DNA from 2 places in the Pseudoalteromonas sp. TAP-3C genome. Region 1 is predicted to be linked to the other one. Evidence: predicted binding sites of a transcription regulator. Region 1 holds the regulator's gene; the other holds the start of a gene.
What was found. The regulator MetJ, encoded in region 1, represses methionine synthesis genes. The targets are predictions, from matches to a motif close to TAGACGTCTAGACGTCTA.

Region 1 (10,726 bases):
TGATGATTACTTAATAACAACACTAAATCAGCAACGGCCTGGTTATCTTGTTGTTGATAGCTTTGCCACAACTTAACTAAGGTATCTGTGGTTTTACCGGCCGCCGATACCACTACACAGTCTCCTGCGTTTGCGTGAGTCAAAACTATATTTGCGACACTTTTAAAGCGTTCCGCTGAGCTTAAACTCGAACCCCCAAATTTATGAACCTGATTTACCATATTTATACTAACTCAAATTAATGTTTTATATTTTTAAAATCACTATGCACTACCATAGCGCTGGATGTGCTGCGTTTAACTTTGCAGAACCAAAAGACTCACTAGCACCATTTTTTGCAGTTAGAGCGGTATCAGCCAGCCCTGGGCGTACTAAATTAAACACTCGGTCTAAGTCGGCCAGTAAGTCATTTACATCTTCAATACCTACAGAAATACGAATAAGGGTATCGCCTACTCCGGCCTCTGCACGGGCGGTTGCGTCCATGCCTGCATGGGTCATAGTCGCAGGGTGACAAATTAAACTTTCTACTCCCCCTAATGATTCCGCTAAACTAAATTCATTTAAGGAAGTTAAAAACGCGGCGGCATCTTCAATATCGCCTTTTATATCAAAACTGACCATAGCACCAAAACCAAGCTGCTGCGCCTTAGCAAGCGCATGTTGAGGGTGCGACTCAAGACCTGGGTAGTAAACCTGAGCAACAAACTGGGAATTTTCTAAATACTGTGCAATGGCGAGTGCGTTTTCTTGGTGTTGCCTTAAACGTACATTTAAAGTGCGCAACCCCCTAAGGGTTAAATAGCTATCAAATGGCGCCCCGGTAATGCCAATGTTATTTGCCCACCAAGCAAGCTCTTCACCTAACTCAGCATTTGCTGCGATAACCGCGCCACCAACAACATCAGAATGACCATTAATATATTTTGTGGTTGAATGCACCACAATGTCAGCGCCAAACTTAATCGGGTTTTGTAACGCTGGCGATAAAAACGTGTTGTCGGCGGCAACCAATGCCCCACACTGTTTGGCAATGTCCGTCACCGCTTTAATATCTGTTAAACGTAAAATAGGGTTACTTGGTGTTTCAATCCAAATCAGCTTAGGTTTAATAGCAAGAATATGCGCTAGACTTTCACTTTTGGTAAAATCGATTACTTCAAGCTTTAATAAACCGCGTTTTGCTAGCGAAGTGAATAAACGGTAGCTGCCTCCATAACAATCATGGGGGATCACTAACGTATCGTCACAATTGAGTAACTGGGTTGTTAAATGAACAGCCGCCATGCCCGTTGCAGTAATGATGCCTTTCGCACCACCTTCAAGCTCTGCAAGTGTTTGTGCAAGAATGTCACGATTAGGATTGCCGCTGCGACCATAATCATAGTCACGTTTTATATTAAAGTCAGCAAATGAGTAAGTTGTTGATAAATAGAGCGGTGGAACAACTGCGCCATGGTGCTTATCAGCATCTACCCCACTTCGAACAGCAATTGTTGCCGCATTTTTTTTACTCATTTTTACCACCTTGGCCATTTTGGATGTTTAGACGTCTAAAATTTAACGCATGCGATTTAAGATGTCAAAACATTTAAGTGTCTGGATGGCTAAATAACTAGTGTTTGACTATCTTATTTAAATCGATAGAATTTCACCCATATTCACACGTTTTTATGGCGTGTGAGCAATTAATAATCTGAGGCAACGATACATCTTATGGCTAAATGGAATGGTGAATATATTCACCCATACGCAGAACACGGGAAAAAATCCGAACAAGTAAAAAAGATCACCGTTTCGATCCCGCTAAATGTATTAAAAGTACTTACTGATGAGCGTACTCGCCGTCAAATAAACAACTTGCGTCATGCAACAAATAGCGAGCTTTTATGTGAAGCTTTTTTGCATGCATTTACAGGGCAACCTTTACCTAATGATGATGATTTACGTAAAGATAACGTAGAAAAAGTACCTGAAGAAGTGAAGAAAATAATGCAAGAAATGGGACTCGAAGTGCCTATTTTAGATGAAGACTAGATATATTTAGCTATAAAAAACCTCAGCAAATGCTGAGGTTTTTTGTATTAATTTATACTTAACGATTATGCCATGTAGTTTTCTGGCATATCAATTTGTGCAACACCTGAGTCAACCGCAGCCTGTGCAACAGCTTTAGCAATACGTGGTAATAAACGTGGATCCATCGGTTTTGGTATAATATATTTAGCACCAAACTCTAATTTATCAATGCCTGATGCAGTGAGTACTTCAGCCGGTACTGGCTCTTTAGCAATACTGCGAATTGCCTCTACAGCTGCAATTTTCATCTCATCATTTATTACACTGGCACGCACATCTAACGCACCACGGAAAATAAACGGAAAACACAATACGTTGTTAACCTGGTTAGGGTAATCAGAACGACCTGTCGCCATAATTAAATCGTTACGTGCGGCGTGTGCTAATTGCGGATCAATTTCAGGATCTGGATTTGAACAAGCAAACACAATAGGGCGATCAGCCATTAATTTTAAATCTTCAGGGGCTAATAAATTAGGACCCGACACACCGACAAACACATCGGCGTCTTCGATTACATCTTGCAAAGTGCGCTTGTCGGTATTGTTTGCAAATAGCTGCTTATATTCATTTAAATCATCGCGGCGAGTGTGGATCACGCCTTTACGATCTAACATATAAATATGTTCACGCAACGCGCCACACTTAATTAAAAGCTCCATACAGGCAACAGCGGCAGCACCGGCACCTAAACAAACAATAATCGCATCTTCAATTGCTTTACCTTGTACCTCAAGCGCATTTAGCATACCCGCTGCCGTTACAATAGCTGTACCATGCTGATCATCATGAAACACGGGAATACTACAACGCTCAATAAGTGCTTTTTCTATTTCAAAACACTCAGGCGCTTTAATATCCTCTAAATTAATACCGCCAAAGGTGTCGGCAATATTTGCAACTGTGTTAATAAAATCTTCGGTAGTGCGGTGCTTAACTTCAATATCTATCGAATCTAACCCAGCAAAACGCTTAAACAATAGCGCTTTACCTTCCATAACTGGTTTTGAAGCGAGTGGGCCTAAGTTACCTAAGCCTAAAATTGCAGTGCCATTAGTAATAACCGCAACCATGTTTCCTTTACCAGTATACTTATAAGCATTTGCTGGATCAGCGGCAATTTCACGAACAGGTTCTGCAACACCTGGACTATATGCAAGTGCAAGGTCTTTAACCGTTTCAGCGGGCTTGCTCAGCTCAATACTGATTTTACCTGGAACGGGATGGGCATGGTAATGTAGTGCTTGTTCACGAAAATCTGACATAACGCGATTATATCCTGCAATTTGAGTTAAAGTGAGAGTAGCTTTTTCTTACGATACCCTTATTATTTTTAAATTCCAAGCAATATCAGGTCTATCCTGTTATGTGCTAGAGATGTTAATTTTAAGTGATTTATCAGCAACTTCTCTAGGGTCTGCTGACCTTTCAAGGTTAAATTTGCAGCAGTCTGTTTGGTATTTAGGCAAGGCAGAGCCTATGTAGTGTGGTTATTCCCCATAAATAGGCGATAACGCAGCATCAATGCCAAACAGGCGCTGCCCTTCGGGTTCTGCCTAGGGGCGATTTACTCTTTGTTGCTCGGTTTTTACTTAGCCCACTAGGTTACAAACCTCGCGCCGCGATTAAACCGCCCCTAGTTTGAACAAATTTTAATCCGCAAAGGTCAACAGACCCTAGATTATCCTGACATTTTTAAAAAATATAGAGAGTATTGGCTATTTTGTCTGCAAATGTTTATACATACTCAAAATAACAGCAGGAAATAGTTATGCAAAAATAATAAATACAAAGTTGCTATAAAAGCAGGGAAGAAAGTAAATTTTAGCCACAAAAAAAGCACCCTAAGGTGCTTTTTTTTCATAGAAACAAAAAATTATTTTTTGCTGCTAAGTGCACCGAAGCGCTTGTTGAAGCGATCAACACGGCCGCCAGTGTCTATATTCTTTTGCTTACCAGTGTAAAACGGGTGGCACGCAGAACATACATCTAAGTGAATGTCTTTACACAGAGTAGAACTAGTTTCGAATTTATTTCCGCATGAACAAGTTGCAGAAATTACTTCGTACTTAGGGTGAATACCTTCTTTCATAGGAACCTCTAGTTAAGGCCGCATCGCTCTCCAAACCCGAAGTCTGGTACCATACGTCGTTAAAACAAATTTATTGGGCGCGAATTTTATCCAACAACCAACATACACACAAGCTTTAATTAACCTTTTTGCTAAAAAGTCGGCAACCCTCATTGATTGCTGATTTGTGGGTAGGCTTTTAATGCTATTTTTAGTACATTAAGCCATTACGTTTCTTAGTTGAGTTGTTATGCGTTTTGTTGAAGTTGCAATAAAAGTCCCCCTACCTCGCACCTTTGATTACAAAGTGGATGAGCAATTGTTACCACTAGTTCAATTACAGCCAGGTATGCGTGTACTTGTCCCTTTTGGCAATCAACGTAAAGTAGCGGTTATTTTAAGCTTAAAAGAGAACACGGAAGTTCCTGAAAACAAAATAAAATCTATTATTGACGTTATTGACGACACCCCTATTTTATCTGCGCAACATATTGAATTGCTTAGGTTTACAGCGCGTTATTATTGTTATCCGCTAGGTGAAACCATTCATATTGCGCTACCCAGCGCGCTGCGCCAAGGTGAATGCCCTGACAAAACCAGTATAAATATGCTGACGTTAACCGAAAAAGGAGCGCTTTTACCGTCTTTAAAAGCCAAAACACAGCTTAATTTGCTTAAGCAATTATCTGCATCGGGCAAGTCATCATTAACTGAACTCAAAGCACTCGGTTTTAATAAAAAAACCATTGATAGCCTGTTAGATAAAGAGCTTGTAATGCAAACCATTGAACATGATAATCAATGGCAGCACAAAGCACCTAGCGTTGGTAGTAAGCCTCGTTTAAATAAAGAACAAGCCATTGCTTGTACGGCAATCAATCAAAGTACTGGGTTTAATAGCTTTTTGCTCGAAGGTGTGACTGGCAGCGGAAAAACAGAAGTTTACCTGCAGTGCCTTGAAGACGTTTTAAAACGCGGTGAACAAGCTCTAGTACTAGTTCCTGAAATAGGGCTAACCCCACAAACGGTAAACCGCTTTAGACGTCGCTTTCCCGATACCCCTATAATGTTATGGCACTCAGCATTAACTGATAACGAACGCCTACAAACATGGCGATTTTGTGAAAAAGGCAGCTGTGCTGTTGTAATAGGTACACGTTCGAGTATTTTTCTGCCATTTTTAACACTTGGAATGATTGTTGTAGATGAAGAACACGATTCGTCGTTTAAACAACAAGACACCTTACGCTATCATGCCCGTGATTTAGCAGCGTATCGTGCGTATCAACATCAAATTCCGCTTATTTTAGGCAGCGCCACGCCTGCTTTAGAAACGCTGCACAAAGCAATTAATAATAAATACCAATTACTCACATTAAGTGAGCGCGCACAAACCGCCACTGACAATCAGTTTAAGCTGCTTGATATGAAGGGCCGACCCGTGCAAGCTGGTATTGCACACGCAAGCCTTGCAATAATGCGCCAACACCTAAATAAGGGTAAGCAGGTGATGGTATTTTTAAATCGCCGTGGATTTTCCCCTACGTTAATATGCCATGAGTGTGGCTGGTTGAGTGCGTGTAACCGCTGCAGTACCAGCGCCACCTTTCATAAGGCAATTGGCCAAATGATTTGCCATCACTGTGGTGATCAGTATCACGTGCCGCATCAATGCCCTGATTGTGGCAGCACACAAATATTTCCTAACGGTAAAGGCACCGAACAAATAGAAGAATTTTTAAGTAACGAATTTGCAGATACCCCGATTAGCCGTATCGACCGCGATTCAACAAGGCGTAAAGGTAGCCTAGAAAAAGCACTTGATGAAATAAACCAAGGTGGCGCACGTATTTTAGTTGGTACACAAATGCTAGCTAAAGGTCACCACTTTGCGGATGTAAGCTTAGTACTTATTTTAGATGTAGATAGTGGCTTGTATTCGTGTGATTTTAGAGCAACTGAACACTTAGCGCAGTTAGTCACTCAGGTTGCCGGACGAGCTGGCCGCTCTGGTGAACCCGGTGAAGTATTATTACAAACGCACTTTCCCGAGCACCCGTTATTACAAGATTTAGTGAATAATGGCTATCAAGATTTTGCCCGTTTTGCCCTCACCGAACGAAGCGATGCACAGCTTCCCCAATCACCAGTATGGCGATTGTTCGGGCGCAAGGGCATAACATTAAACAAGTCGTCGATTTTCTGACAGATTTGGTTCCTGTAGATGGGGTATCTGGTATACAATTGCTCGGACCTGTTCCCGCCCCTTTAGAGAAAATTGCGGGAATGTATCGTTTTCAATTACATATTCAAGCGCAAGAACGACGCATATTACACCCGTATCTTGCACAAATGGTTGATTATCTCAGCACCAGCAAACTTGCTCAAAAAATTCGCTGGAGTTTAGACGTAGACCCTACAGACATGATTTAGGTAAGGCCACACATAACACCATGGCACAGCACGATTATATTAATAAAAAACCCAAAAATAGAAAAAATAGCAAACAACAACCAACTAAAAAACCTTTCCCAATTTTGTTGACCGTTATTGCATTATTACTCGTCGGTGGTTTTGCGTACGGATTATGGTTTGTTAAAAACAATGCCGACCCTGAACTTGTTGAAAAACAAGCAAGCCCAACACCTGAAAAACAAGTAGAGATAGCTAAACCACAGCCGCCAAAGTTTATTAAAGAAATTAAAGAGCATGAAATTCAAGTGAAAGTGAAAGAACTTGAACAAAAAGGCCCCTATGTCATGCAATGTGGTTCGTTTAGAACTTATGACCAAGCTGAAACTTTAAAAGCTAAAATAGCCTTTGCAGGGCTAATTTCAGAGATAAAAAAAACCACAGGCACCAATGGTATTTGGTACAAAGTTCGTTTAGGGCCTTATGAAACCAAGCGTCAAGCCGAAAGTGATAAAAACAAACTTAAGCGAATTAATATCGTTGGCTGTGGAATTTGGGGTTGGACTTGAATTTAAACCATTCACCCATATAACCTCTTCATAATCGTTTTTTATGCACTGCCCCATGCAGCGCAATGATGAGGAATAGCATGACTACAATAGTAAGTGTACGCCGTGATAACAAAGTTGTTATTGGCGGTGACGGCCAAGTTTCCCTTGGTAATACAGTAATGAAAGGTAACGCCCGAAAAGTTCGACGTCTTTATAATGGCAAAGTAATCGCTGGTTTTGCCGGGGGAACTGCCGATGCTTTTACGCTTTTCGAACGCTTTGAAAGCAAATTAGAAATGCATCAAGGCAACCTCACTAAAGCCGCTGTAGAAATGGCAAAAGATTGGCGCAGCAATCGTGCACTGCGAAAACTTGAAGCTTTACTTGCCGTTGCTGATGAAACGGCTTCGCTAATCATTACCGGTAACGGTGATGTAGTACAACCAGAAAACGACCTAATTGCCATTGGTAGCGGTGGTAACTTTGCGCAATCTGCCGCCACGGCCCTACTAGAAAACACCGATTTAAGCGCGCGTGAAATTGTAGAAAAAAGCCTCACAATTGCCGGCAATATCTGTGTATTTACGAATAACTTTCAAACTATTGAAGAATTGTAATAGGAACTCGCTATGTCTGATATGACCCCAAGAGAAATTGTTCATGAGCTTGACCAACATATTATTGGTCAAACTAAAGCGAAAAAAGCAGTTGCTATTGCCCTTCGTAACCGCTGGCGCCGGATGCAGTTAAATGAAGACTTACGCGCAGAAGTCACGCCAAAAAATATTTTAATGATAGGCCCAACAGGTGTTGGTAAAACGGAGATTGCTCGTCGATTAGCCAAACTTGCTAATGCGCCCTTTATCAAAGTTGAGGCGACTAAATTTACCGAAGTAGGTTATGTGGGCAAAGAAGTTGAAACTATCATTCGTGATTTAGTCGACGTTTCAATTAAAATGACCCGCGAACAACAAACTAAAAAGTTCAAACATCGTGCCGAAGAAGCCGCTGAAGAACGTATATTAGATGCACTATTACCTCCCGCTAAAGATCAATACGGTGACGTTCAGCGAGATGAAAACTCATCAACACGCCAATCATTTCGTAAAAAATTACGCGAAGGCCAGTTAGATGACAAAGAAATTGATATTGATTTAGCACAAGCACAGCCTAATATTGAAATTATGGCGCCTCCTGGCATGGAAGAGATGACCAACCAGCTACAAGGCATGTTTCAAAATATGGGCGGCGATAAACGCACTAAACGTAAACTTAAAATTAAAGAAGCATTTAAACTTCTAACCGAAGAAGAGGCTGGAAAATTAGTTAATCCTGAAGAATTAAAGGAACAAGCTATTTTTGCAGTAGAACAAAACGGTATTGTGTTTATTGATGAAATAGACAAAATTTGTAAACGTGGTGAAGCCTCAGGGCCAGATGTAAGCCGCGAAGGTGTACAACGTGACTTGCTGCCACTTATTGAAGGTTCTACCGTTAACACTAAGCATGGCATGGTCAAAACTGATCATATGTTGTTTATTGCCTCTGGCGCATTCCAAATGTCTAAACCATCAGACATGATCCCTGAGCTGCAAGGTCGCTTACCTATTCGTGTTGAGCTTGAGCCACTTACAGCCGATGACTTTAAACGCATCTTAACTGAGCCACACGCATCACTGACAGAGCAGCAAAGAGAGCTACTTAAAACCGAACAAGTAACTATCGAATTTAGCGATGATGCGATTGAGCGTATTGCAAAAGCGGCATGGCAAGTAAACGAGAAAACTGAAAATATCGGGGCTCGTCGTCTGCATACAGTGATGGAAAGGTTAATGGAAGAAATTTCATATGACGCTTCTGAAAAGGCGGGTTCTAGCCTAGTAATCGACGCCGCCTATGTTGAAAAACATCTAGGTGCGCTGGTTGAAGATGAAGACTTAAGTCGCTTTATTCTTTAATTGCAAATATAACGCGTTATACTAAAAGCCTCCCTTTGGAGGCTTTTTTACACATTGAGATAACGATGAAACAAGTAACTAAAGTGCACTATCATAGTGTGAGTAAAAACCTAGATGTTTTTTTTGATGATCATTCAAAAGCTATATTTAGTACCGAGTTTTTGCGTGTCCATTCTCCCTCAGCAGAGGTTCAAGGCCATGGCTCTGAGCCTATGAAACTAGTACTTAATAAACAGTCTGTAGGCATTAAAACTATCACGCCGGTCGGGCATTATGCATTGCGTTTAGCGTTTGATGATGGGCATAACAGTGGGCTATTTAGTTGGCACTATTTTGCTATATTACAAGCTCAGCAAACAGGCTTATGGGATACGTATTTGGAGCGTGTTAAACAACACGAAAATAACAAAGACAGCGTACCAATAAAGTTTGTTCCTTAAACTTTATTGGTTTTATAAGGCTTAAACTTTATACTTTGATATTGCTTGATGCAACACCCTTGCTTGCTCAGATACTTCTTCGCTGGTTTGCGCATTTGTTAATGAATGGGCAGAGGCTCCTTCAGCAATATCACGAATACGCACCACGTTTTTATTAACCTCTGATGCGACTTGGCTTTGCTCCTCTATTGCTGTTGCAATATGTGTACTCATTTCCATAATAGTTTGTACATCGTTAGTAATTGAGCTTAACAACTCACCCGCTTTTGTGGCTTGCGTCGCACTTTCGCCTCCTTGTGTACGACACTGATGCATAATACTTACAACCTCTTGCGTACGCTGTTGCAAGGTGTTGATTATACCTTCTATTTCGCTGGTAGACTCTTGCGTGCGCTGTGCAAGTGAACGAACCTCATCTGCTACAACCGCAAAGCCACGGCCTTGCTCGCCGGCTCTAGCCGCTTCAATGGCCGCATTTAATGCCAGTAAGTTAGTTTGCTCTGCAATTGCACGAATAACATCAAGCACTGATCCAATCGTTTCACCATCTTTTTCTAACTGCGATACCACGCCCGATGCCTTTACTAAAGAGTCTGATAACGCATTAATATGTTTAATAGTCGACTCTACTTCAACTTGACCTTGCTGAGCGCTTATATTGGTAGATTCTGCTTTTTTAGCCGCGGCTTCAGTGTTATGCGAAATATCTTGAATCGTTGCCTGCATTTCTGTGGCCGCGGTTGCCACCATATCTGCTTCATGCAATTGCTCTTGCATACCTGAGCTGGTAGCTGCTGTTGTCTTCGATAGATCTTCAGTGGCAAGATTTAGTGTTTTTAATGCTGTGTTTACTTCATAAATAAGATCTTTAAAATCACTAATTAGACTATTAAAGTCGATAGTCATTCTAGTTACTTCATCTTTTCCTTTGTGTTCAATAAATAAACTTAAATCATTATTTCGTCTGATCTTATCAATCGCTTTGTAAACCTTTTCAATTGGCTGAATAATCGAACGGCTGGTTAAGTACACAAGCAACATAACAATCACGCTAGCCACAACAAATATAATTATTGCTGATAGTTGTGTTTGTTGAGCCGTTTTACTTACTTGCTCTTTAGTCGCCTCAGTGATCAAAGAAACCACGTCATCGCTTTTGTTGACACTCGCCCTCATTTTACCTAAAGCGCCCGAGTTAAGATCGACACCTAGTGC
Region 2 (10,726 bases), 480 kb from region 1:
CAATACACACGAACTGTTTAGCGACAGCTGCGACTATTTTTTCGCGAGTGAGCGCAGCGCCGCCCCCTTTGATCATTTCGTTCTGGGCATTAATTTCATCTGCGCCATCAACGTATACATCCAGTGCCGATACATCGTTCAGCTCAAATACTTCTATACCAAGCTCTTTTAAGCGCGCTGTAGAGGCTTCTGAACTAGAAACCGCACCGACTATCGTGTCTTTTACTGTGCCTAGGGCATCAATAAAATGATTAACGGTTGAGCCTGTACCCACACCCACTATGGTGTTTTCTTTTACAAACTCGAGTGCAGCCCACGCAGCTGCTTTTTTTAATTCATCTTGTGTCATTGTTGTCTGCTCATTTTTTCAATTAGGATGTTGGAATGGTATTTTAACATTTACCAACAGTAGGTTTTATCGGGTGTGATAATTGTTTTTAGTGGTACATCCCACGACTCAATGGGTAACTCATCGACTTGTTGGCATGCGTGTGCAAGGCCAATAAGTTGCGGTTTTTGCCAGTGTTGTGCGTGTAAACGTGCCAATGTTCTATCGTAAAACCCACCTCCCATTCCTAGGCGATTACCGTATTTGTCAAATGCTACCAGCGGCATAAGTAGATAATCAAGCTCAGGTAATGGGCATATTTGAGAGCAGTTCAGCTTAGGTTCCAAGATACCATAGCGATTTGCTCTCATGGGTGAGTTTTTTTCATAGCGTTGAAATAGCAAATTAGCCTGGTTGAATGGGTGGATCACTGGCAAGTAAATAACATGGCCTTTTCTCCATAATTCTTTAATTAACAATGAGGTATCTAGCTCTCTATCATTACTTAAATAAAGGGCTATATGGCTTTTTTTGGTTGATTTTTCGCTTTTTAAGTGTTGAATAAAATTCACTTTAAGCGATTCAGCGGCTATTTTTTGCTGGTTTTTTGATAGATTATTACGTGCTTTACGAATGTCGTGTCTTATTTGTGCGCGATTATTACTCATTAAATCACTAAACCGTAATTAAAAAGAGAATAAATCAGGAAACAACAAGTACACAACAAGCACAATCAGTAAAATTACAGCAGTGGCAATAAGTACGTATAAAATGGTGTTACTGCGTTTTTTCGGTGTATCAGACAGTGGCTCATCAAGCATTAAATCGTCATCTTGCCATGGTTGTTTATTTTCTTCTGGCAACGATAATTCAACTTCAGGGAGGCGCTGCTCAAGGTCCTCTAATTTTTCTTCAAGACGAATTAAGCTACTGGTTATGTAATCTAAGGCATCAAATAAACGTTGATCGCGCTGACTATCTAAAGTTGTTTGTGAAGTGGTCTGAGCAACGGCTGCTTGTTGAAGTTTACTTTTAACGCCGAGTGTAGAGAGTAATTTGGCTTGCTTGAGGGCTTTCTCTTTGCTGCTAGGGGCAAACAGTGGCTTGCCATTAAAAAATGCCGCCACCTTTTCAGGTGAGGTTTTTAGTTTTTCAGTCAAAGCTGCGGTGACTGCTTGGCTCGTTACGTCCTCTGCAAGTCCTACAAATATAACACGAAAATTGTCGGTCATTTTTATTCCTAATACACTTTTATTATAAGCAGAGTATATACCTAAAATGTTAAACAATTCGAGACTGTTTTATCACTAACTTTACTAACATAGCAAAACGGCCCTAAAAAGGGCCGTTTTAATATTTGCTAGCTGGCTTATAAGCCAGCTGCTGCGCGAAGTGCGTCTGCTTTATCTGTGCGCTCCCATGGGAACTCTTCACGGCCAAAGTGACCATAAGCCGCTGTTGGAAGGTAAATAGGACGCTCAAGATCTAGCATTTTAATTAATCCGTAAGGGCGTAAGTCAAAATGTTCACGAATAAGCTCGATTAAACGTGCTTCTTCTAATTTACCTGTGCCAAATGTTTCAACGCTGATAGAGGTTGGCTCTGCAACACCAATAGCATAAGACACTTGTAATTCACATTTATCAGCAAGGCCAGCAGCTACGATATTTTTAGCAACATAACGTGCAGCGTAGGCTGCTGAGCGGTCAACTTTTGATGGATCTTTACCTGAGAAAGCACCACCACCATGACGGGCCATACCACCGTAAGTATCTACAATGATTTTACGACCAGTTAAACCACAATCGCCCATAGGTCCACCAATTACAAAGCGACCCGTTGGGTTAATGAAGAATTTAGTAGCACTAGTAATAAGCTCAGCAGGAAGTACTGGCTTAATAATTGTTTCCATAACGGCTTCTACTAAATCAGCTTGCGATACATCTTCGCTGTGCTGAGTAGAAAGTACAACAGCATCAATACCTACTGGCTTGCCATTTTCGTATGCAAAGGTAACTTGTGATTTTGCATCTGGGCGTAACCAGTTAAGCTCACCACTTTTACGCACTTGCGCTTGGCGCTGAACTAAACGATGTGAATAAGTGATTGGAGCAGGCATTAATACTTCGGTTTCGTTACATGCGTAACCAAACATTAAGCCTTGGTCGCCAGCGCCTTGCTCTTCTGGGCTTTTGCGGTCAACACCTTGGTTGATATCTGGTGATTGTTTACCAATGGTGTTTAAAATGGCACACGAATCGGCATCAAAGCCCATATCTGAGTGTGTGTAACCAATTTCACGCACTGTTTTACGGGTAATTTCTTCAATATCAACCCATGCGCTAGTGGTTATTTCACCACCAACCATAACCATACCGGTTTTTACGTAAGTTTCACACGCTACGCGCGCATGAGAGTCTTGTTCTAGGATAGCGTCAAGCACCGCATCAGAAATTTGATCGGCGATTTTATCCGGGTGACCTTCAGAAACAGATTCAGAAGTAAATAAATGTTTTGCCATTGTCATTATGCTCACAAATATTGCGCTTCACAAACGTCGGTATTAGCGCTAAAAAAATTAAGGTGCGTATATTATCTAAAACAAGCCAACTTTCATAGTTTTTTACGCCTAGACGTCTAAATAAAATGCCAGAGAGTAACTGGTTATTAAAAAATATTCATAATGCCCTATTTTTGCGGGTTTTTAATTGCACACAACCCCTACAATAAGTAAGAATGGGGATATACAAATACCCGCGCAAATACATATAAAGGTAGGAGAATTCATGCCATCTCGCAAAGAACTTGCAAATGCTATTCGCGTCTTGTCAATGGACGCAGTACAAAAGGCCAAATCTGGTCACCCTGGAGCCCCTATGGGCATGGCCGATATCGCAGAAGTATTATGGCGCGATTATCTAAAACATAACCCAACAAACCCAGAGTGGGCCGACCGAGACAGATTTATACTGTCAAATGGTCACGGTTCAATGCTAATTTATTCTCTACTGCATTTAAGTGGGTATGACTTGCCACTGGACGAAATTAAAAACTTTCGCCAAATGCATTCTAAAACACCAGGCCATCCAGAATATGGATACGCGCCAGGAATTGAGACCACTACGGGCCCATTAGGTCAAGGGATCACTAATGCGGTAGGTATGGCCATTGCTGAAAAAGCATTAGCTGCGCAGTTTAACCGTGAAGGCCACGACATTGTTGATCACCATACGTATGCCTTTATGGGTGATGGTTGTTTAATGGAAGGTATTTCGCATGAAGCATGCTCACTAGCCGGTACATTAGGCCTAGGTAAATTAGTGGCTTTTTGGGATGACAACGGCATTTCAATCGACGGTGAAGTAGAAGGTTGGTTTAGCGATGACACCCCAGCACGTTTTAAAGCCTATGGCTGGCATGTAATTAGTGACGTTGATGGCCATAATAGCGATGCTGTAAGTGCTGCTATTAGTGAGGCCAAAAGCGTGACTGACAAGCCAACCCTCATTTGCTGTAAAACAGTGATTGGTTACGGCTCACCTAATAAATCAGGCAGCCACGACTGCCACGGTGCTCCACTAGGGGATGATGAAATTAAAGCATCTCGCGAGTTTTTAGGTTGGACGGGCGATGCGTTTGAAATTCCAGCAGATATTTACGCTCAGTGGGATAACAAAGAAAAAGGCCAACAGCTTGAAGCAAGCTGGGATGAAAAATTTGCTGCATACGCAAAAGCATACCCAGAACTAGCCGCTGAGTTTAAGCGTCGTACCCATTCAGAACTCCCTGCTGATTGGGCTGAAAAATCGCAAGCGTACATTGAACAGCTACAAGCAAACCCGGCAAATCCCGCCTCGCGTAAAGCGTCGCAAAATGCACTAAATGCATTTGGCCCATTATTACCAGAATTTATGGGTGGCTCTGCTGATTTAGCCGGTTCAAACTTAACCATTTGGGATGGCTCTAAAGGCTTAACAGCAGATGATGCCAGTGGTAACTACATTTACTACGGTGTGCGTGAATTTGGGATGTCGGCCATTATGAACGGTATTGCACTGCATAAAGGCTTTATTCCTTACGGTGCAACTTTCTTAATGTTTATGGAATATGCACGCAACGCGGTACGTATGGCTGCATTAATGAAGCAACCAAGCATTTTTGTATACACCCACGACTCAATTGGTTTAGGTGAAGATGGTCCAACTCACCAACCTGTAGAGCAAATTGCCAGCATGCGTTTAACGCCTAACTTATACAACTGGCGCCCGTGTGACCAAGTTGAGTCGGCCATTGCATGGCAACAAGCTATTGAACGTAAAGACGGCCCTACATCGTTAATCTTTACTCGCCAAGGTTTAGAGCAACAAGCGCGTGATGCACAGCAATTAAGCGACGTTAAAAAGGGGGGCTACATCTTAAGCTGTGATGGCAACCCAGCGCTTATTCTGATTGCAACGGGTTCTGAAGTACAACTCGCGCAAGACTCTGCTAAAGCGCTACGTGCACAGGGTAAAAAGGTACGTGTGGTATCTATGCCATGTACGGATGCGTTTGAAGATCAATCGCCAGAGTACAAAGAAAGCGTATTACCAGCAAGCGTTTCACGCCGCGTAGCGATTGAAGCCGGTATTGCTGACTACTGGTACAAGTACGTAGGCCTCAATGGCGCAGTAGTGGGTATGACCACCTTTGGTGAGTCGGCACCGGCAAACGAGCTGTTTGAGTTCTTCGGCTTTACCGTAGAAAATGTAGTTAACAAAGCAAACGCATTGTTTTAATCGTTTTAGCTTTAAAATTTAAAAAGCCCGCACTGTGTTAAACGCAGCGCGGGCTTTTTTATACAGAGCTGTCAGCTATCAGCCGAAGCCCGAAGCCCGAAGCTCGTGAGAATTTTCACAGCGCTTTTCTTGCAAGCCACTTATCTATCAGGCAAGGTGGTCGCTGAATATTTAAAAACAATATAAACAGGAGTGAGGATGTCTCAGTTTGATAATGTAAGTGTCGTTAAACAGGCCAACGTATATTTTGACGGTAAAGTATCGAGCCGTGCTGTGGTATTTGGTGATGGCAGCACAAAAACATTAGGGTTTATGCAACCCGGTGAGTTTGAATTCGCAACCAGTAAAAAAGAATTGATGGAATTAAACGGCGGCCAATGGGAAGTGTTATTGCCAGATGAGAGTGAATGGCAAACAATGTCGGCAGGTGAATCATTTAACGTTGATGCTAATGTTAAATTCCAAGTAAAAGTTGCTGACTTTGCAGATTACTGTTGTTCATACACAGACTAGCTAATCAGCACTGTGACTAATTAGTCGTTTAAAGCCCATATTTAATGGGCTTTGCATAAACTTTGCACAACATATGATTTAAATCACCTAAAATAGTAAATAAACCTTAAATATCGCTTTTTTCTCTTGTGTTAATTCGTTTAGCCCCCAATACTAATTATGAGGTAACATAAAAAAGGATACCCTATGAAAATTAATCTTTCCGGTCACCATGTTGACGTTACTGATTCTATTAAAGAACACATTAACGAAAAGTTCTCAAAAGTTGCGAGCCATTTCCCATCATTGATATCTTTAGATATTATTCTTTCAACAGAGCATCATAAGTTTCAAGCAGAAATTAGCACAAATTATGAAGGTGCGCGTATATCGGTAAAAGGGGAAAACGAAGTTATGTATCCTGCTATTTCCAGCGCAGCTAAAAAACTCGATGCCGCACTAAAGCATCGTAAAGGGCAAATAAAAGCAAACTTACACGAAAAGCCGGTAAGTACCACACCAGAAATAGCACATGAAATCATCCAAGAGATGGAATTAAAATAAAAAATTAACAACGTGTTATTTTTAAAAAGAGCTTTAGGGCTAATGCCGATCATTTAAGAAATAGTTAATAGCACTTGAACGATCTTCTAGGTATGTAAGAATCCGAATTCTTTTGTAGAATTCGGATTTTTTTATGCAACTTTCTAATGCTCTCGATATTATCAACAACATCAAACCTAATGAAGTTGAAACACTCGCAGATTTACTCCCTTTATCCCTTATCGAAGAAGCCTATGCGCTGACCGAAACCGTTACACTACGAAAAAGAAAACTAACCCTAGAATCGATGGCTTGGTTGTTGATCGGTATGGTTATTTATAATGATAAATCCATGGCCGATGTCGTTAATATGCTCGACATTATTGACCGAGAAGGAAAGCCATTTGTTGCGCCAAGTGCTTTAACTCAGCGTCGTAAAAACCTAGGTGAAGCCGCCATGAAAGCCTTATTTGAATGCACCCAAAGACATTGGAATGATGACGCTAATCACCCTCATTGGAATGGGCTTACTTTGCTTGGTGTCGATGGTGTTGTTTGGCGTACGGATGACTCCCCCCAAAATAATGAGGCCTTTACAAAACCGGCCAATACACAATACCCACAGGTCAGAATGGTGTGTCAAATGGAGCTGAGCAGCCATTTAATAACGGGGAGCGCTTTTGATGATTACAAGGTCAATGAAATGGTGCTGGCTGAAAAGCTTATAGAAACCACACCCGATAACAGTCTCACTTTATTCGACAAAGGCTTCTATTCTTTAGGGCTTTTACATAAATGGCAAACGACTGGCAGTGAACGCCATTGGCTAATCCCCCTGAAAAAAAATGTGCAATATAACGTTATTCAAACATTAGGGCGTAATGATAAATTAGTCCAACTTAGCAGTAACCCAAGAGCAAGCAAAATGTGGCCAACGCTGCCTGACACCTTAATAGCGAGGTTAGTGACTCGAAAAATAAAGGGGAAATCATACAGTGTGATGACATCGATGACAGATCCGATGCGATATCCATCAGCCGATATAGGCGATATATACAGTCACCGCTGGGAGATAGAGCTTGGTTATCGCGAACAAAAGCAATATATGCTGGGTAATCGATTAACATTAAGAAGTCGCTTACCAGCGCTTGTAAAGCAAGAGCTGTGGGGAGTGTTGCTTACTTATAATATGGTGCGATATCAGATGGTAAAAATGTGCCACACATTAAAAGGTGATTATTTACCGTACCAACTGAGTTTCAATGGTAGTTTAGCTCAAATAATGAGGTTGCTTGTTGGATTACCTTATTCAACCCCAGGGGCCATACCACGTCAGTTAAAATACTTTTATACGATGGCAGAAAGCCTAATTCTAGAGCCTCGAAGGGAGCGAAGTTTCCCTCGCTCAGTCAAGCCAAGACCGCAGCGGTACGCTAGAAATAAAAAAGCCGCTCACCTTAAGTGAACGGCATTAGAGCTTTAGGGCTCTTTTTTATTGCCTGCAAATTAGGTAAGTTATGCATTCATATGGTTTATTAATAATAATAATTAATAAACAAAACACATAACACACCCAATTTGAGAAGTTAATGCAGTACACACAAAACACATGGCAGTCTCGGTTAGGCGCGCTCGGCCCCGGTATTTTAATGGCAACCGCTGCCATTGGTGGCTCACACTTGGTAGCCTCAACTCAGGCTGGCGCATTATTTGGCTGGCAGCTATTTTGGCTTATTGTGGTGGTTAACGTTTTAAAGTACCCGTTTTTTCGTTTTGGTATGGAATACACGCTCGCCACCAAAAACAGCCTAGTAGAGGGGTATAAAAACCAAGGCCCAGGTTATTTTTACAGTTTTATTGCCCTGAATATTATTGCTGCGGTGGTAAACACCGCCGGCGTATTGCTGCTTACAGCGAGTTTATTACATTACGCATTACCTATTAGCATTCCTGTTACTTTACTGTGCTGGTTAATATTGGCGGTGTGTTTAGTTATATTATTACTGGGGCACTTTAAAGCGCTCGATAACGTAGCAAAAGCAATTATGGGATTGCTCACTGTCGCCACTATTACAGCGTTAATCATCGCCTTTAAGAACGGCCCAGTAGCACCTACAGACTACGTTGGCCCCTCACCGTATGAACTTGCCATGTTAGGCTTTATGGTTGCCTTAATGGGCTGGATGCCAGCGCCTATTGAAATATCGGCACTAAGTTCTTTATGGCTTAAAGAAAAACAAGCCCAGCAAAGCGTGACTAAACGCCAAGGCTTGTTCGATTTTAATGTAGGTTATTGGTTAACCGCCGGGCTCGCGCTGATGTTTTTTAGTTTAGGGGTGTTGGTGCAATGCGGGCAAAGCAGTAATATAGAGCTTGGCGGTGTAGCCTTTGCTAAACAGCTTATTGATATGTATGCACTCACTATCGGCGAATGGGCAAGGCCGTTGGTATCTGCCATCGCGTTTTTATGCATGTTTGGCACTACGCTTACCGTGCTTGACGGTTACGCCCGTACGCTTAATGAATCCCATAAACTACTGGGTTTTAAGCAATCAAAGCACAGTTTAAATACGTGGCTTATATTGCAAGCATTGGCTGGTATGGCGGTGATTTTATTTTTTAAATCAGCCCTTGGCCCCATGCTTACCTTTGCCATGACACTTGCTTTTGTTACTACCCCCGTTTTTGCATGGCTTAATTTTAGCCTAGTGCGCTCAGAGCCTGCTATTAAACACAGTTTACTTTTGCGCAGCTTAACCTGGTTAGGCTTGGTGTACTTAGTTGGCTTTGCTGTGGCGTTTGTGGTTTGGAAGTTGATGTGATTTTATATTCGAGGTTCGAGGTTCGAGGTTCGAGGTTCGAGGTTCGAGGTTCGAGGTTAAAGGTTAAAGGTTAAAGGTTGATCTGACTTGGATAAAGTAGACACGGAGTTTCAATTAGTTGATTCAGTTTATGAGTAAAGCGCTTTAAGTTAAAGCAACAAAGCTGCTGCCAATTACATGGTAAACCAATGGGCTTAACTCATCATGCACATCAACGATGGGCTGCTGAGCATTGATAATAACCGAGCAGAGAGAGCCATCAAACCGTTCGTCATTGGCCGTAAGAACTGGCTGTTTAGTCAAATAGCGACAGGGAAACACGCAAGTGCGATATTTTACAGCATCATTGAAACAGCCAAAACCAAAGCCAACGCCTTAATGCCATACGATTACATCACGGCATGTTTAAATTAATTATGCCAACCAAAGCCCGATATCGACAGGCTATTACCGTGGTATTTTAAAGCCTAGCTGGTGATCGCCGGACGCTTACAATATCTAAAGATTAGCCAAAACCAATAAAAAGGCAAGAAGAAAGACCTGACCCTGAGGGATCCCCACATTTTTTATCCAAGCTACAAGCACTCACGGCAATCCTTATTTAATTGATTGAGTGCTTCTAAAAACGTTTTCAATTTTATTTTATAGCCAAATTTTTCGAAGTATTGCGTTCCTAAACTAAAACAAGACAGCACGTTTCTATCCTTTATCGTATTCGCCTGAAAGCTTCTATGCACATTCAATATTTTTGCCGTTAAACCTGCTAGCCAAAGGATAAAATTAGCAATTAATGCAATCAATAATGCGACATTCAAGCGGCCTTTTTCATAGCTACGACAATGACGTAAGTTCAAGCCATTACTTGTGTTTTTTAAGTCTCTAAAGGACTCTTCTATTTGCATTCGTTGACTGTAAATTTTAACAATATCTTGTGCTGAATAATTAATATTGCACAATGAGGTAAATAATAACCATGGCTCCGTCGCACCTTTAGCATGTTTCAAGCTTACGCTGCTGCGAATAGTTTTTCCTCGAAGATTTTTCTTCTTTCTTTGTTTAGGTTTTGATTTAAATAAGTAAAAGTGACCACTCAATGAATTGGCTTTAGCGAGTTGTGTTTCAAATAAATAAGCGGGTCTTGCAGTTGCTTTTGAGTAAAGTGTTTTGACTGGTGACCAACATGTATCATCTTCTGGCTTTTGATATTGTGTTTGATGCCTCACTCTGCCTACAAAATCCCAACCAAATTTAAGCACTAACTTAAACCAAGGATTGCGAAATCCTGCATCGGTAACGATGATCGGCTTGCACTCAGAAGGCAATATTGATTTAAGTGTTTTGAGGAAATCCTTATGCACGCTTTGCTTCATGTATTCACATTCACGAAAACTTTGCTCATAGATTGTCATTGCTCGACCTTTAACTGGGACTGCTGCTCGTAATAAATGAAACTCGCCACAGGGTGTTAACCCAGACCAATCAATCGTCACGCATGGACGTCTAATTTGACCAATTACGCGGCGAGTGATTTCTTGGTAATAGTGGTTGCGGGAGTGCTGGACGCGAGGGTTGCCAAATAACCTATCCATTCGTTTAATAGTGTGTTTAACCTTCGCGTTGCTCTTTAGTTTTCGCCCTAAAGCAGCAATGGATAAGAACTTATGTTGGCAGAGTGTTTCTACCGCTTTCATTAATGTGCAGTGGTTACGCTTATCAATAATACCCGCTGTATTAGAAAATGTTTTATGTAATAATTTACTCAA

Region 2: a site for MetJ is predicted at 2,951-2,968, ahead of metK (methionine adenosyltransferase). Genes of this name have one in related genera too.

Annotation. Positions count from the first base shown of each region.
Region 1 covers NZ_CM187618.1:175,531-186,256, reverse strand. The annotation lists gene metL (bifunctional aspartate kinase/homoserine dehydrogenase II) at 1-221, opposite strand, end outside; gene metB (cystathionine gamma-synthase) at 271-1,518, opposite strand; gene metJ (met regulon transcriptional regulator MetJ) at 1,717-2,037, shown strand; gene AC6H44_RS00805 (malic enzyme-like NAD(P)-binding protein) at 2,103-3,344, opposite strand; gene rpmE (50S ribosomal protein L31) at 3,956-4,171, opposite strand; partial or broken gene priA (primosomal protein N') at 4,401-6,583, shown strand; gene AC6H44_RS00790 (SPOR domain-containing protein) at 6,604-7,131, shown strand; gene hslV (ATP-dependent protease subunit HslV) at 7,212-7,730, shown strand; gene hslU (ATP-dependent protease ATPase subunit HslU) at 7,743-9,071, shown strand; gene AC6H44_RS00775 (gamma-butyrobetaine hydroxylase family protein) at 9,137-9,511, shown strand; gene AC6H44_RS00770 (methyl-accepting chemotaxis protein) at 9,533-10,726, opposite strand, start outside.
Region 2 covers NZ_CM187618.1:654,980-665,705, forward strand. The annotation lists gene rpiA (ribose-5-phosphate isomerase RpiA) at 1-349, opposite strand, end outside; gene AC6H44_RS03015 (5-formyltetrahydrofolate cyclo-ligase) at 400-996, opposite strand; gene AC6H44_RS03020 (hypothetical protein) at 1,015-1,560, opposite strand; gene metK (methionine adenosyltransferase) at 1,698-2,849, opposite strand; gene tkt (transketolase) at 3,115-5,106, shown strand; gene ppnP (pyrimidine/purine nucleoside phosphorylase) at 5,305-5,619, shown strand; gene hpf (ribosome hibernation-promoting factor, HPF/YfiA family) at 5,806-6,162, shown strand; gene AC6H44_RS03045 (IS4 family transposase) at 6,296-7,606, shown strand; gene AC6H44_RS03050 (NRAMP family divalent metal transporter) at 7,731-8,963, shown strand; partial or broken gene AC6H44_RS03055 (IS66 family transposase) at 9,129-9,377, shown strand; gene AC6H44_RS03060 (IS4 family transposase) at 9,539-10,726, opposite strand, start outside.